4 regions of the Sporosarcina siberiensis genome follow, and region 1 is predicted to be linked to each of the others. Evidence: riboswitches for the same ligand, from Rfam matches in the RefSeq annotation. Region 1 holds a riboswitch; each other region holds the start of a gene.

What was found. Region 1 has a riboswitch for S-adenosylmethionine ahead of metK (methionine adenosyltransferase). Riboswitches for the same ligand answer to the same signal wherever they lie in the genome.
Region 2: it holds a riboswitch for S-adenosylmethionine, as region 1 does, so the genes downstream of both, ACFSFY_RS12480 (hypothetical protein) here and metK (methionine adenosyltransferase) in region 1, are expected to answer to the same signal.
Region 3: it holds a riboswitch for S-adenosylmethionine, as region 1 does, so the genes downstream of both, metH (methionine synthase) here and metK (methionine adenosyltransferase) in region 1, are expected to answer to the same signal.
Region 4: it holds a riboswitch for S-adenosylmethionine, as region 1 does, so the genes downstream of both, mtnK (S-methyl-5-thioribose kinase) here and metK (methionine adenosyltransferase) in region 1, are expected to answer to the same signal.

Annotation. Positions count from the first base shown of each region.
Region 1 is NZ_JBHUGI010000027.1:134,273-138,214, reverse strand. It holds gene pckA (phosphoenolpyruvate carboxykinase (ATP)) at 1-1,382, opposite strand, end outside; SAM riboswitch class I at 1,544-1,663, shown strand; gene metK (methionine adenosyltransferase) at 1,857-3,053, shown strand; gene ACFSFY_RS10710 (gamma carbonic anhydrase) at 3,114-3,626, opposite strand; gene ACFSFY_RS10705 (alpha/beta hydrolase) at 3,744-3,942, shown strand, end outside.
Region 2 is NZ_JBHUGI010000032.1:327,237-331,178, forward strand. It holds gene ACFSFY_RS12470 (M20/M25/M40 family metallo-hydrolase) at 1-656, opposite strand, end outside; gene ACFSFY_RS12475 (tetratricopeptide repeat protein) at 757-1,743, opposite strand; gene ACFSFY_RS12480 (hypothetical protein) at 1,815-2,102, opposite strand; SAM riboswitch class I at 2,172-2,271, opposite strand; gene ACFSFY_RS12485 (HNH endonuclease) at 2,550-2,867, opposite strand; gene ACFSFY_RS12490 (hypothetical protein) at 3,119-3,409, opposite strand; gene ACFSFY_RS12495 (hypothetical protein) at 3,879-3,942, opposite strand, start outside.
Region 3 is NZ_JBHUGI010000032.1:369,101-373,042, forward strand. It holds gene metH (methionine synthase) at 1-1,873, opposite strand, end outside; SAM riboswitch class I at 1,956-2,060, opposite strand; gene ACFSFY_RS12660 (PepSY1/2 domain-containing protein) at 2,164-3,942, opposite strand, start outside.
Region 4 is NZ_JBHUGI010000009.1:95-4,036, forward strand. It holds gene ACFSFY_RS05275 (methylthioribulose 1-phosphate dehydratase) at 513-1,130, opposite strand; SAM riboswitch class I at 1,329-1,498, shown strand; gene mtnK (S-methyl-5-thioribose kinase) at 1,568-2,767, shown strand; gene mtnA (S-methyl-5-thioribose-1-phosphate isomerase) at 2,764-3,801, shown strand; gene ACFSFY_RS05290 (sugar ABC transporter substrate-binding protein) at 3,822-3,942, shown strand, end outside.

The sequences.
Region 1 (3,942 bases):
GTTTCAATAGTGTTCAGTTTACCTTCAAGTGCAGCACGTACCATAGTTCGCGTATATTTTAAATCCATACGACGACCAACTCCATATACTCCACCAGTCCAACCTGTGTTCACAAGAAATACTTGTGCACCATGTTCATCAATTTTCTTCCCTAACATCTCCGCATACACTGTAGCGTGAAGAGGTAGGAACGGTGAACCGAAACAAGTAGAGAATGTTGCTTCAGGTGAAGTAATTCCACGCTCTGTTCCAGCAAGTTTCGATGTGAAACCGCTAAGGAAATGGTACATAGCTTGTTCTTTCGTTAGTTTTGAAATTGGAGGTAAAACACCGAACGCATCCGCAGTTAGGAAAATAATCGTTTTAGGATGTCCAGCAACCGATGGATCTACAATATTATCGATTGATTGTATCGGATAAGCTGCACGAGTATTTTCAGTTAACGAACCATCGTCGTAATCTGGAATGCGTGTTTCTGAATCGATAACAACGTTTTCCAAAACCGAACCAAAACGGATAGCACCAAATATTTCAGGTTCTTTTTCACCTGAAAGATTGATACATTTCGCATAACATCCGCCTTCGATGTTAAACACGCCATTATCAGACCAGCCGTGTTCATCATCACCAATAAGCTTACGATCTGCATCAGCAGAAAGTGTTGTTTTACCTGTACCAGAAAGTCCGAAGAATAACGCAACATCGCCTTTATCTCCAACGTTTGCAGAACAGTGCATTGGTAAAATTCCTTTTAAAGGAAGTAGGTAGTTCATAATTGAGAAGATTGATTTTTTCATTTCGCCGGCATATTCAGTTCCACCAATAAGTACAATTCGTTTTTCCATAGAAACAATTATAAACGTTTCGGAATCTGTACCATCAACAGCAGGGTCTGCTTTAAATGATGGTGCTGCTAAAATTGTAAATTGTGATTGATGTTCTGCTAACTCTTGCGCGCTCGGGCGAATGAAGAGTTGATGAACGAAAAGGTTTTGCCAAGCAAGTTCGTTAACAACTTGTATAGAAAGGCGAGACTCAGGATCTGCTCCAGCGAACCCTTTAAATACAAATAATTCATCTTTTTTTGCTAAGTGTTTAATTACTTTGTTATATAGAGAATCGAAAATCTCTGTTGAGACCGGACGGTTTACACTGCCCCAATCGATGTTATCTTTAGAAGATTCTTCTTCGACAATATACTTATCCTTCGGGGAACGACCTGTATATTTTCCTGTTAAAGCTGTTATCGCTCCATCTGCAGTTAGCTGTGCTTCTCCACGTGTTGTTGCTTTTTCAACAAGTTGTGGAACTGAGAGTTGAACATTTACATTTTCTCCGGAAAGAAGATCTTTTAGAGTTTCGCTAATTGTCGTTGAAATCATAATTAAGTACCGTCCTTTACATATATAATTGGATGACATCACATTCATCAATTAGTATAACACATTTAGAATAATAAACTATACTAATTGAATTGAATTATTTTCGAGAGAAAGATTGACATATGCAGACATGTTTCGTAACATATTTAATTGAACGGATACTCTTATCCCGAGCTGGTGGAGGGGTCAGGCCCTATGAAACCCGGCAACCTGCAGTAACGAATTTGTTATCGTGATGGTGCCGAACCTGATGCAAGGTGAAAGTCCTTGGACGATAAGAGTGAAAGGTGCTTTTTCAAAATAAGCCTTTCCTCATGTAATAAATACGTGAGCGAAGGGCTTTTTCTATTGTTTCAGCCCTTAATCCTCGTGTATGAGCTCGTAATGGCGCTTACCGTTCTTATAACAAGAATGGACTTTACATGGGAAGTATGAGTACCGTATCAATCTCGTAGGATATAAGGAGGAAATAAATTGACGAATCGTAAACTTTTTACATCGGAATCTGTAACAGAAGGACATCCAGATAAGATGTGTGATCAGATTTCAGATGCAATTTTGGATGCAATTTTAGCAGAAGACCCCAATGCACGTGTTGCTTGTGAAACGACTATAACGACTGGTCTAGTTTTGGTTGCAGGTGAGATTACAACGACTACGTACGTAGACATTCCAAAAGTAGTACGTGATACAGTAAAAGAAATTGGTTATACTCGTGCAAAATACGGTTTTGACTGGGAAACTTCAGCAGTTCTTACTGCCATTGATGAACAGTCTGCAGACATCGCAGCAGGCGTCGACGTGTCACTTGAAGCTCGTGAAGGTTTAATGAGTGACGAAGACATCGAAGCAATTGGAGCAGGCGACCAAGGTCTTATGTTTGGCTATGCATGTAATGAAACACCTGAACTAATGCCACTCCCAATTAGTATGGCTCATAAATTAGCGCGTAGACTATCACATGTACGAAAAGAAGAGATTATTTCTTATTTACGTCCAGATGGAAAAACACAGGTAACTGTTGAATATGATGAGAATAATAACCCAATTCGTATTGATACAATTGTTATATCTGCACAACATCATCCTGAGATTACGCTTGAACAAATACAAAAGGACATAAAGGAACATGTTATTAAACCAGTTGTTCCATCTGAATTGATTGACGAAAACACGAAATATTTTATTAACCCGACAGGCCGCTTCGTTATTGGTGGACCTCAAGGAGATGCTGGTCTGACAGGACGTAAAATTATCGTTGACACTTACGGTGGTTATGCCCGTCATGGTGGGGGTGCTTTTTCAGGAAAAGATGCAACGAAGGTTGACCGTTCTGCGTCTTATGCTGCACGTTACGTAGCGAAAAACATCGTTGCTGCCGGTCTAGCTGACCGATGTGAAGTTCAAATTGCATATGCAATTGGTGTTGCGCAACCGGTTTCTATTTCAATCGATACATTCGGTACAGGAAAAGTTACAGAAGGTGAATTAGTGGACCTTGTCCGCGGAAATTTCGATCTTCGTCCTGCAGGGATTATAAGAATGTTGGATTTACGTCGTCCTATTTATAAACAAACTGCGGCTTACGGACATTTTGGTAGAACTGATATTAATCTACCTTGGGAAGAAACGGATAAAGCGGATCGATTAAGAGAACAAGCAAATCAATAATACAACGTAATAAAACAAGAGCTAGTAGATTGGTTTACCGATCTACTAGCTCTTTTGAACTTATTTTTGTAAGCTTTTATAGTATTGTCCTTTTTCAGCATAGCTCTTTACGACGCGATCCATTTCTGCCCGGTCGACATCCGTAAGTGGACGCATGACTTTCGCGGGTGAACCGAGGGCAAGTACACCTGGTGGAATTTTTTTACCTGGTGGGACCAGACTTCCAGCCCCAATAAAGGAACCTTCCCCAATTTCAGCTCCGTCTAATATAATGGAACCCATACCAACTAGAGCACCTTTTCTTATTGTACAGCTATGTAAAGTAACCTGATGACCAATCGTAACTTCATCTTCAAGAATTAATGGGAATTGTGGGCTTTGGTGTAGACAACATAAATCTTGAACATTAACTTTTCGACCGATGATTGTAGGGGATAAATCGCCTCGTATCACTGTGTTAAACCAGATGGATGATTCGGGACCAATCGTCACGTCTCCTGTAATAGTTGTGAAATCCGCAATGAAAACAGTTGGATCGATAATAGGGTATTTGTCTTTGTATGGATAAATCATGACTTCTCCTCATTTCTATTTGATAGTGTATAATTAATTGTAGCAAAGTTTATGTTTTATTGTTTGTAAAAAGGGAATAATACTGTGCTGAACGGATTATTAAGGAGGTAGATGTCTATGTGGAAATGGGAAGCGGAAGGTCAACCAAAAGCGGTTGTTGCTATCATCCATAATGCGTACGAACATCACAGTAGATATGCTTGGCTCATTCAGAAGCTGCGAAGTAGTGGATTTCTCGTCGTAACAGGCGATTTACCCGGCCATGGTGAACAAGCAGGTCGTAACGTACATGATGAAAGTTTTGGATCCTATGTAA
Region 2 (3,942 bases), on a different contig from region 1:
CGCATGACATATTCACGGATTTGACCCTCTTCTCCACTCTCACCGGGTATGGCAAGAACTTCTTCCAATGTTTTATTGAAAACCTCTTCACTGATGAACTCATTTCGCTCACGATGGATGTTCTCCACCTGTTCACGTGAGAGTTCCGAAATCTGAACGGCAATGGCCGGAAGATTTTTGCGGTCCGTCTGAATAGATAATCGCACTCCGATTCTTTTGACACGCAAGCCACAGTGAGCAAGCAAGCTCTTGGCCATTCGCGCAAACTCCGCGGACACAAAATACAGATGTGGCGATCTTCGCTCATGTCCATCACAGGAATACGTCATAATACAGCCGAGTCGGTTCAGCTGCATGACGATTCCAGCGATATATACATCGATCTTATCCAACGGAATCTCCGTCGGTCCATAGCTCGATTCACTTCTGCCGTCGACAACTGTTTCCAAGTGACTCACCCATTCTTCTTCAGTCAGCACGCCATCAACTGACAAAATCCCATCTTCCAACCTCGTCACAATCGACAACTTCTCCAGATGGGATTCTAGAAAACCCTTATTGTGTGCAGTAAGACCGCCCACTTCAAATTGACCCTCACAAACTTCCTTCACTTCATAACCATATCCATTCAATAAACCATTCCAATTTTTCATCATCTCATCATCTCCATTTCATTTGATACCCCAAGTATACGGAAATGACTGTGACGCCCTTGTCACAGAAAAAGCCTCCCTACTGAGTAGAGAGGCTTCGAAATTATTCAGCATCATGTTGGATAATAAAAAACGTGCACGGTTCAATACGATAACTTTGCGTTCCCCGGACTGACTGGATGAATCGTTCAGGCAATCCGACTTCGACCAGTTTTTGTTTCACTCGCCGGATCTTTTGCCGATAATTATCCCAGTTAAAATCCTCGCTATCGTGAAACATTTCTTCCTGATTGCCGATGAGCTCATATAACGGCAATGCTTCCTGTTTGGCTGATTTTAACAGCAGCCGCTTCAGCAAATTTCCCAGCTGATGGGATATTCTTATGCTCAGATCACCGCTTTGAATATAAGGCTCTTCCACCGTCAAATCCACCCATACATCACCAGGCGATACATTCGATTCCAATTCTTTATACCGGTCACGTGAGATGAATTCTTCACCTGTATTGCTATTCAGCCGGTATTCCTTCAGAGCCAGCAGCGCTTTGACATCCGCTGAAAGTTGATCGATGCTGATGCCTTCTGTCTCTAGCGATTCTTCTGGCTGCAAGTCATCCACTGCCCGCATCGATTCTTTCACAAGCATCATCGCAGAGTAGCTGATGAACAAATGTGCCTTAACAACCTGATCCTCTGCCAATGGGAAATCCGGCGAGCTGTGTAAAATCGATTCTTTAAAAAAAGAAATCGCCTTTGTCCAATTCCCGTCTTTATAGTGGAGAAAGGCATATCGGTAATTCGCTTCCGCGTTATGCGGATCGATCCGCAAAATCTGCTGAAATGTCTGCTTGGCGACATAAGGATCCTTCCGATCGGTCTTCATATAAAAGGCATGTTCCAGCATAATGCCAATGAAATCATTTTGCTTGTCCGGATTATCAATCTTCAACTTCCGCTCCAGGTCCAGTATCTGAAAAGCCAATTGCGCAAGATGTGCATTGAAACCAAACGGTTCATTCCGCCTGGCTTCTTTCAACTTTCCGTACAGCTCTTGCAACCGCTTTTCACCTGTCACTTTTAAACGATTCATGAACTCCCCCCTCTACTTGACCTTAGGAAAAAACATCTAGATTGATTCACATATTAAAATCCTACCTCACTTCACACCAATGGCAAGTGTTCTCCAAACACATTCTTCATCAGCGCACGCTTCTTATCCTCTTTTACAGCTGTCAACTTGTCGATTTCTTGTTGGACGGCATGGATTTCAGCCATCTCCTGTTGAATGAACGTACGTGAAATCGTATCGCCTTGCTCATAATAATCGATTTTCCGCTGCAGCTCTGCCACATGCTGATGCCGCTGCATTGCACTTGCCGTTCCCGTCGGTTGTCGTTTCTGCACATTTTTTAGCTGGTCATACAATTCTTTTAATCTCGTCATTATCATCACTCCTGAATATTTTTCCAAACAAAAACTCTTCCCCCAATGAGAGAAGAGTTTGCATGCAAAAATTTCTCCTCATCGTTCAGGTTCCCCTGTTGGACGTAGCACCTTACCACAAGGCAGGTTGCTGAGACTTCGTCGGGCCAATTCCCTCCGTCTCTCTAAATAAGAAAAGAGTTTATGTTTAGTTGAGTATTAGTATAGGGCAAGTGAAGAATTCTGTCAATATGATTGTTTCTCTAAGGCCAATTCTTCAATCCATTTTCAAGGTACCTACGTGAGAAAAAACAACAAATAATTTAACCAATTGTATATATATACAAATCAGATAAACTTTTCAGCACATACATAGTAAATATGCATTTGTAGTGTATAGTCTTAATACTTTCACGCACAGCTGCCCAATATTCATCTATATAAATATTTTGAGCGTTATAGAAAAGTTAATAATCATTCATATTTTTCTTCCACTTTATAAAAAGATAACAACTTTTTTATTGTTATTTCAATTCCATACTTATGGAAGAGATCCTTTCTATTGGCAAATAATATTTTAACCATTTTAGATTTGTCAACTTGTAAACCGTAATGAATTTCACGATGACAATTCGGACATAATGTAACAATATTATCAGCAAAATCAATAGTGTTTTCAAATTGAGTTTGGGTAAACATGGGGACTAAGTGGTGCCCTTCTACAAAAGGTTTATTTAATTGTTCATTAATAAAGATTTTGGGGTACCTGTGTGAGAAACAACAACAAACAATTCAACCAATTGTATACACATACAAAATAAATGAACTTTTCAGCATATGCCTAATAAATATGTAATTGTAGTGTATAGTCAGAATACTTTCACGCACAGTTACTTAAAATTTAAAGTAAACAGTCATTGGAAAGTAGCATTCCAATGACTGTTTACCTTCGCCTTACTAGACAGTGGCTCAAAACTCCGCTTAGTTAGCTCATTCTGTCCGCAATCCTAAAATGAATAGAGGAAATATATATTCATTCAAAACTAGCAGAAACTGTTTGTTTGAAATTGATGATTACAATCACCTAGTAACGTAATTGGCTTATCAAGTATTTTAGGTTCTAGGGTTAAGCTGGATATATATACATGAAAGTTATTCCCTTGTAAATCACAAACTGTTGCACGTTTGTTTTTTATGTTTAAAATTTTTACATACCGTGGTTTAACGTTCCCCATAAAAGCCAGGTCACCTACCGACCGCTTAGTTTCTATAACCATTTCTTTAATTCTGGATACTATTACATCAGATTTATTCACCAAATGAAACTCTTTCATTTAGCTCCTCCTCACTATGGATTCAACTTTCATAAGAATCCGACTTTGTTATGAATAACAGCATTTAGTGTAAATAGTATTATTCTATGAGTCTTTACCAAACGCTAGAACATTAACCATCAGTTAAAAAACCTTTTATAATCGCTCTGGTTTAGACATATTTAGTCGGGGTTTTCTCAACTTGGTGTAAAAAACAATTAGAACTTAACCCATTTCTGCCCAGGTAAATATTCTCAATTTCTATAAAGATATTTAAATGCTATCTTTAACTTTTTATGCAAATCTTAATATACGTATTCTCAATTATTGATAAATGGATAATTGTTTTATTGAAACGTTTAGTATTATATAAATAAAAAAACCGAATTACGAAATGATTTGAAATCATTTTGTAATCCAGTATTTTACGTCAATTAAATTATTGGCAAATAAATTGGCCATTCAGCGATACTTAAGGAATTTTCTATGTTTAAGAAAATGAACAAACACAAGGTACTGTTTCATCTTGTATTTTAAGGAAGCTCTCGACGCCT
Region 3 (3,942 bases), on a different contig from region 1:
TTTTCGGAATATCATCCTCGGTCTTTTCTTTCTTTTTACCGCGGTAGAAATTTGTAAAATCCGCAAGTGTTTCATCTGTTGTCGTAAACAGCAGTTCATTCGCCATTAGAATTTGCTCTTCTGGAATGGAAGCATAGCGTTCCAATTTCTCCGTATTTACAATCGCGTAATCCAATCCTGCCAATGTACAATGGTACAAATACACTGCGTTCAACACTTCACGGCCAACAGGAGGCAACCCGAAGGAAACGTTACTAACACCCAAAATCGTCAATGCGCGAGGCATTTTTTCTTTAATCAAACGTATGCCCTCGATTGTTTCAACCGCTGAACCGATGTACTGAGCATCTCCCGTTCCAACCGGGAAAACGAGCGGATCAAAAATAATATCTTCAGGTGCGATTCCCCATTTATGAACAAGTAGGTCATACGAACGCTGTGCAACTTCTAATTTCCGCTGCCGAGTGACGGCCATTCCTGGCTCATCGATTGTTCCAACGACAACAGCAGCTCCGTATTTCTTAACCAAAGGAAGAACAGCATCAAAGCGTTCTTCACCGTCTTCTAAATTGATGGAGTTGATGATCACCTTCCCCTGCGAATATTTTAAAGCTTCCTCAATGACCTTTTCATCCGTCGAATCAATGACAAGAGGTACTTTTACTTTCTTCACAACTTCTTTCATAAATCGTGTAATGTCCTGAAGTTCATCTCGGTCCGGATTCGCAAGACAAATATCGATGACATGTGCCCCGCCTCTTACTTGAGCACGAGCAATTTCAGATGCTTCTTCAAATTTCCCATCTACGATCAGCTGCTTGAATTTTCTTGAGCCAATGACGTTCGTTCGTTCGCCAATGAGTAAAGGACGCATGGTTTCATCATATAAAAGTGGTTCAATTCCAGAGATCGCATGACCGTGCAATTCCTCAGGGATTTGTCTCGGCTTTTTACCTCGAACCACTTCTCGAATCGCCACAATATGTGCAGGCGTTGTTCCGCAACAGCCCCCTACAATATTCAGCCATCCTTTATCCGCAAACCCTTCGAGCTTTTTCGATAAGGATTCTGGAGATTCATGGTAATGCCCATCTTCATCCGGCAATCCAGCATTTGGATAACAACTGACAAATCCACTAGATAGCTCTGACAATGAACGAAGGTGATCGGTCATGAATTCCGGTCCAGTTGCACAATTTAAACCAACGGAAAGAGGTTTAATATGTTCAATCGATATGTAAAAAGATTCAATGCTTTGTCCCGCAAGTGTTGTTCCCATTGGTTCAATTGTTCCCGAAATCATGACAGGCAGTTCAATACCCGTCTCTTCAAATGCTTGTTTAATGCCCAGTGTTCCTGCTTTCACGTTCAACATATCCTGACTTGTCTCCATAAGAAGAATGTCACAGCCGCCGTCAATCAATGCTTTTGCTTGAATATAGAAATCTTTTGTCAGTCCGTCGAAAGTGGCGCCGCCCGTAACCGATAATGTTTTCGTTGTCGGTCCCATTGCCCCAGCAACAAATCTCGGCCAGTCTGTCGTTGAGAATTCCGCTGCACATTTTTTCGCGAGCACAGCAGCCTTAAAGTTTATGTCATATGCCTGGTCACCAAGATCGTAATCATCGAGGACAATCGGCGTTCCACCAAATGTATTCGTACTGATGATATCCGCCCCTGCCTCAAGGTACTCACGGTGAATTCGCTCAAGGACATCGGGTCTCGTAATGTTTAAATATTCGTTGCACCCATCGTATTCCTCACCGCCAAAATCATCCTCAGACAAATTCGCTGCCTGAATCATCGTACCCATCGCACCATCCATAACTAAAATTCGCTCTATTAATTGTTGTTCGATTAAATGCTTCACCATGGACTATTCCACTCCTATTCTAAAAAACAAAAAAAGCCTTCCAATTAGAAGAAGGCTTTTGAAAATACAAAAAGTATGCTTCTCCTTATCTGCGGAATCCAAATAGATTCGCTGGAATTAGCACCTGACCAAAAGGCTGGTTGCTGAAGCGTCATAGGGCCAGTCCCTCGACTTCTCTTGATAAGAAAATTTATTCAATTGTTTTGATAATTAAGAATAGCATATCTGGAAAACAACTAACCGTCAATGGTTTATTAATTTATATTAGGAATGTTGCACTCGTTAATTTGTTAATAGTACCTCTGGCTACTTCCTTTTTTCGCTATTTCATGCGCTAGACGAATTGTTGAAACTGCTAACTCCGCATAGGTCACTTCTTTAGCGGGGTTAAAAGAGTTTTGTTCCGTCGTGAACAATCCCAAAGAATTTGCCAAAGCGACATGGCCTATATATTCTTTTCGAACTTGATCCCCGTCCTTGAAGTCAAGCTTATAAATACCACTCTGTTTGGCTGCCAACTCAAGCCCTAAAGCACGTATATGCCAAACGGCCATTTCTTCTTTCGTAATCGGGGCATCGACTGGAAAGATTGTATCGCTTGGTAAAATGATGCCCATTTCAACGGCTTGTTCCACCATTTGATATAAAGGGTGTTTAGGATCGATATTCTCGAACGTTTGACTCTTGTTTTCACTCGAATCATAGAACCTGCCGTCATAAAAATAAGTGAGGGCATTCATAAGCGTTTTAAGTGCCTCTTCTTTTGTTACGGCGGTATCTCCATTAAAATTATCGAACTCTTTTACCTCTAAAATTTTGGCACTGATGAGGTAATTGAGCTCTTCCTGTGCCCATGGATGTGAAACTTCGGGGAAATCGCTCACATTAAACAAGCTGTTCCATTTTCCTGAATTGGCGTCCATAGAGCTAAACATTTGTCCGTTAAATACAGGCAAATAGACTAAATCATAATGGTGATTGTTTTTTTGCTCTTGTTTCATATAATTCAATTTTAGACTGAGTGCCTCTTTAAAGATTTCCTTGGCCATTTCCTCAGTAATGGCTGATTCAATTGATGGCCATTCCTTCACTTCTTGATACATTACACTAAGACTGTTTAATGAACCATTGGCGGCTATGCTTACGTTAATTTGATCATCCATCACAATAACGCCATTTAAAATTCTTGGGAAATTAAAATAATACGTTCCAGGTCGTTCCTCATAATAAGAGTCTGCAATGGGATTGGCATATTCGTGAAGGTAGGATGGAACCCATTTCAATAAGTAGTTCTTTGCTTTAGCAAGTGCCTCTTGCTCAGAAATTTTGTCGGCCTTTACAGGTTTTTCTGCGGCCTGTTCCAAGATTTGAGCTGTTACATCGTAAAACTGGATGATCTCACCAGTCTTTTTATCAATTTCTAAATTGGACCCATGGCCTCCGTTTTCACCTTGATACATATACTGGACACTAAAAACTTCCTGTCCACCATAATTTGTGTATTCCCCAATAGATTGAACACTTAATTTCCAAGTGTCGGGATAGATATCAAGAGCTTGTTCAGTAATTTTTTTTGCTTCTTCCTTAGTAATTCCGTTGTATTTTGCTGGAATCGGTTTGGCAGAAATCTTCTTCAATTTCGTGTTTTTTGGCAACTTATCCACATAGTCCCTTGCCGTTAACCACTTACCCGAAAGCGCATGCACCCCACGTAAATTAGATGTTGGTTTGTATACGAGCTGAACACTGCGATCATTTATTCGATTTGTTTGATAATCATTCTCTATTTGATAGTGCAATTCAACCGTAAGATTTCCTTTTACTTTTTCAAGAACTTTATTTTCATCTATCACTCGTTTTACATCGTCAAAAGTGGACGCGTTCTTATTCATGGGGTTTCTATACAGTCCGACGATTTCTCCGTTGCCAAGCACACTTACCTCAATTCTTTGATCCGCGAGTGGCACTTTATTTTCCGTGCGGGCAAATGAAAACGAGTAATGGATTGGATCAGTCAACAGTTGTCTCGAATAATAGTTCAGCGAGTCTGGTTCAAATAGGTACTTCTT
Region 4 (3,942 bases), on a different contig from region 1:
ACACTCCCATTTGAAGTCGAAGAAGAAGATGGAACATTAAACTTATTATATAAAAGTAATGAAACATCTGATTACTCAAATCTTTCATTACAAAATGAGGTCTTCTATAAAATTAACTTAGAAGAAGATTATGATGTAGTAAAACCTTATAATAATGGGGATGAGACACATTTCGGTAAAATATCAGGAAATACCTAAAGTTTTTATTGTAGTAATGGTACCAATTAGTGAGCAAAATCTGTTACAGAATCGTTCAAGATAATTAAGAAACGGATGAATTTATGAAAAAGCGATTTCTTCTAAGGAAAGTTTCACTATAGAAGTTCCCAGTAGTAAGATGACTTTAAGATTGTAGATGCTTTAAGCTAATGGCTGTTTCAAATATATGGATATAAGAGACCATTAATTCAAATGTGAATTAATGGTCTTTGTTGTACTTTATTTGGTATTTGAATAAGCGATCTGAACGGGTTATTGAAAAATCTAGAACTGCTTTTTCTGTTTTTAAAGGATTAGTATGATTTTACTTGTTGAATCATTAGCTGATATTGAAATAAAAATTCAGAAGCTTCTAGCAACTTTTTCGCCTCAAAACTATCATTTCCCCAAACCGTAATTCCGTGATTTCGAATGAGTACCGCACCACTATCGCTATGTATATGTTTTTCGAATTCTATAGCTAGCTGCGGAATATATGCGAAGTTGTGAATGATTGGTATGCGAAGAACGGCATCTTCCTCCCATAATCCAAAAGCCTTAATAAGTTCCTGCCCTTTAAAGACAATCATTTCTTGATCACCATACAATTCTGAAACTACGTTATTTGCTACAGTATGCACATGCAAACAACATCTCGCCGATGTTTTGTTAAAAATAGCACAGTGAAGTAATGTTTCTGCAGAGGGTTTTAGTGATGTTTCTTCCACTGGATTACCTAAATGATCTACAAGTAAAAAGTCCTCGCTTGTTCGCTTATTTTTATCCCTACCACTTGCGGTAACTAAAAATTGAAGTGGGGAATCTTGCACTTTAATTGCAAGGTTTCCGCTAGTACCCATAAACCAATCACGAGCTGCCAATTCATCTTTGACATCCGCTAAGTCATTCCATTCAGCCAAATAAGTACTCATATATAATCCTCTTTTCATTAAAAGTCATAATCGGTTTTGAATATTATAGTGTATATCTCTATATTGTTTTTCTAAAGTTGATTGTTTCACTTATCAATATATTTGTCAATAATTCATTATTTCAATAAAATCATTGACACTTCTTTTAGAATAGTGCTAAGATACAGTACAAATAGAATAGCAAATTAAATTGCAGCACTCTTATCAAGAGCAGGCAGAGGGAGATTGGCCCAATGACGCCCAGCAACCGACCGTAATACCGTTGTGAAACGGGGCGCATACTTTGCGCCTGGATGATTCATCCTTTAAGGCACGGTGCTAATTCCATCAGAACATACTTATTTAGTATGATTTCTGAAAGATGAGAGGCAGGGAATTTTTAATTCTTTAGCCTCTCTATGTTTTAGAGAAGGCTATTTATTTTGCATTAAAGGGGGATGAAGAGAGTGGTAAAAGTAGTGGGAAAAAAATATGAAGAGCTAAATGTAGAGAAGGCAATTCAATTGGCGATAGACTATCAATTGTTCTCGGAGCATTCAGAATTGTCGTGTACAGAAATAGGAGACGGCAACTTAAATTATGTATTTAGAATTACGGATATAAATACAGATGAAAGTATTATTATTAAACAGGCATTGCCTTATGCAAAAGTAGTTGGAGAAAGTTGGCCGCTCACACTAAAGCGAGCTAAAATTGAAGCCGAAGCACTTAAAGAACACGGAAAATATGTACCGAAGATTGTTCCAAAAGTATTGGGTACCGATACGAGTCTTGCAATTACAATACTAGAAGATCTTTCCCATTTAACTGTTGCGCGTGAAGGTCTTATAAATGGAGAAAATTATCCGAAATTAGCAGCAGATATTGGTGAATATCTAGCAAAAACTTTATTTTACACATCAGATTTCGCCTTACATCCATTTGATAAGAAAAAGCTAGTTGTACAGTTTTCAAATCCTGAATTATGTAAAATCACGGAAGATCTTGTTTTTACAGATCCGTTCTTTGATAGTGAAACGAATAATATTGAGCCAGAATTGCAATCAATTGTTGAGGCGTTATGGGCCAATAAAAAAACGAAATTAGAAGTAGCGAAACTGAAGCGTACCTTTTTAACGAAAGCCGATGCACTATTGCATGGCGACTTACATACAGGAAGCATTTTTGTGAGTCAAAAAGAAACAAAGGTCTTTGATCCAGAATTTGCATTTTATGGACCCATCGGTTTTGATATAGGTCAATTTATTGCGAACTTAATAATGCAAGTACTTACTAGAGAGCGTGAACAAAGGGAACTGCTCACCCTACAAATAGAGCAAACTTGGTTGGCTTTTACTACAACCTTTTCGGAACTTTGGAAAAAGGATTCAGTTGATAACTATTCATATATTGAAGACTACGAAGTCGAAGTGCTAAGAGAAGTACTCAGTGACACACTTGGTTTTGCCGGTTGCGAAATTATCCGAAGAGTTATTGGATTAGCACAAGTAAAAGATTTAGAAAGCATTCAAGATAGTGAAAAACGAATTAAAATAAAAAAACAAGCTTTGGAAATTGGTGAGCTACTAATTTTGAACCGGCTTAAGTTCGGATCGATTCATAGCGTAACGAACCTAGTACGAGGTGCAGTAGAATGAGCATTCCAACGTCAATCCTATGGGAGAAAAATAAGCTTATTATTTTGGATCAGCGTAAATTACCCATTGAAATTGAGTATTTGACTTTGGAAACCATTGAAGATGTTTATGATGCAATTGTTAAACTGAAAGTACGTGGTGCACCAGCAATTAGTATAGCTGGAGCCTATGGACTGGCGAATGCAGCACAAAAATATAATGCAAACACTATAAATGACTTTCTTCAAGAACTCCAAAAGGATTACGTTTATTTGATTGGTTCGCGCCCTACAGCAGTCAATTTAAAGTGGGCCTTAAACCGACTGATGTCTTCTGTTCAAAATATTGAAAGTGTAACCAAAGCGAAATCTGTACTAATTCAGGAAGCAATCAACATTCATGAAGAGGACGAGGAATTCTGTAAAAGTATTGGAGAATACGCTTTAACGTTGTTGAATGATAAAACTAAAGTAATGACGATTTGTAACGCAGGATCCATTGCGACAGCAAAATATGGTACCGCACTTGCTCTATTTCATTTAGGAAGCGAACGAGGGAAGCATTTTGAGGTGTACGCTTGTGAAACTCGACCTGTCTTTCAAGGTGCAAGATTAACTGTTTGGGAACTTCAACAATCCGGTGTAGATGTAACGTTAATTACCGACAGTATGGCCGCTCATACGATTCATTCCAAAGGAATTGAAGCAATTATTGTCGGTGCTGACCGAATAGCTGCGAATGGAGATACCGCAAATAAAATCGGAACGATGAATTTGGCGATTTTAGCGAAAGCCTTTGATATACCATTTTACGTAGCTGCTCCTTCCTCTACATTCGATTTAACAATAAATAGTGGCGAAGAAATAATTATTGAAGAGAGAAATGCTGATGAAATTACTATTATTGGGGAACAGCGAATTACTCCACCCAATACGAAAGTATTTAATCCAGCTTTCGATGTAACACCTGCTAAATATATTACGGCTATCATTACCGAAAAAGGAATTATCGATCAAAATTATGTAGATACCATTCAACGCCTTTTTGGCAACTAAAGTATAGAGGAGAAAAAAACATGAAAAAACAATCAGCATTGTTATTATTTGCAACACTATTAATAGGAGTATTACTGACAGCATGTCAACCTAAAGGCGAAGGCAGCGCTGAGGCAACACCGGTGAAAAATGCTGAGGAAT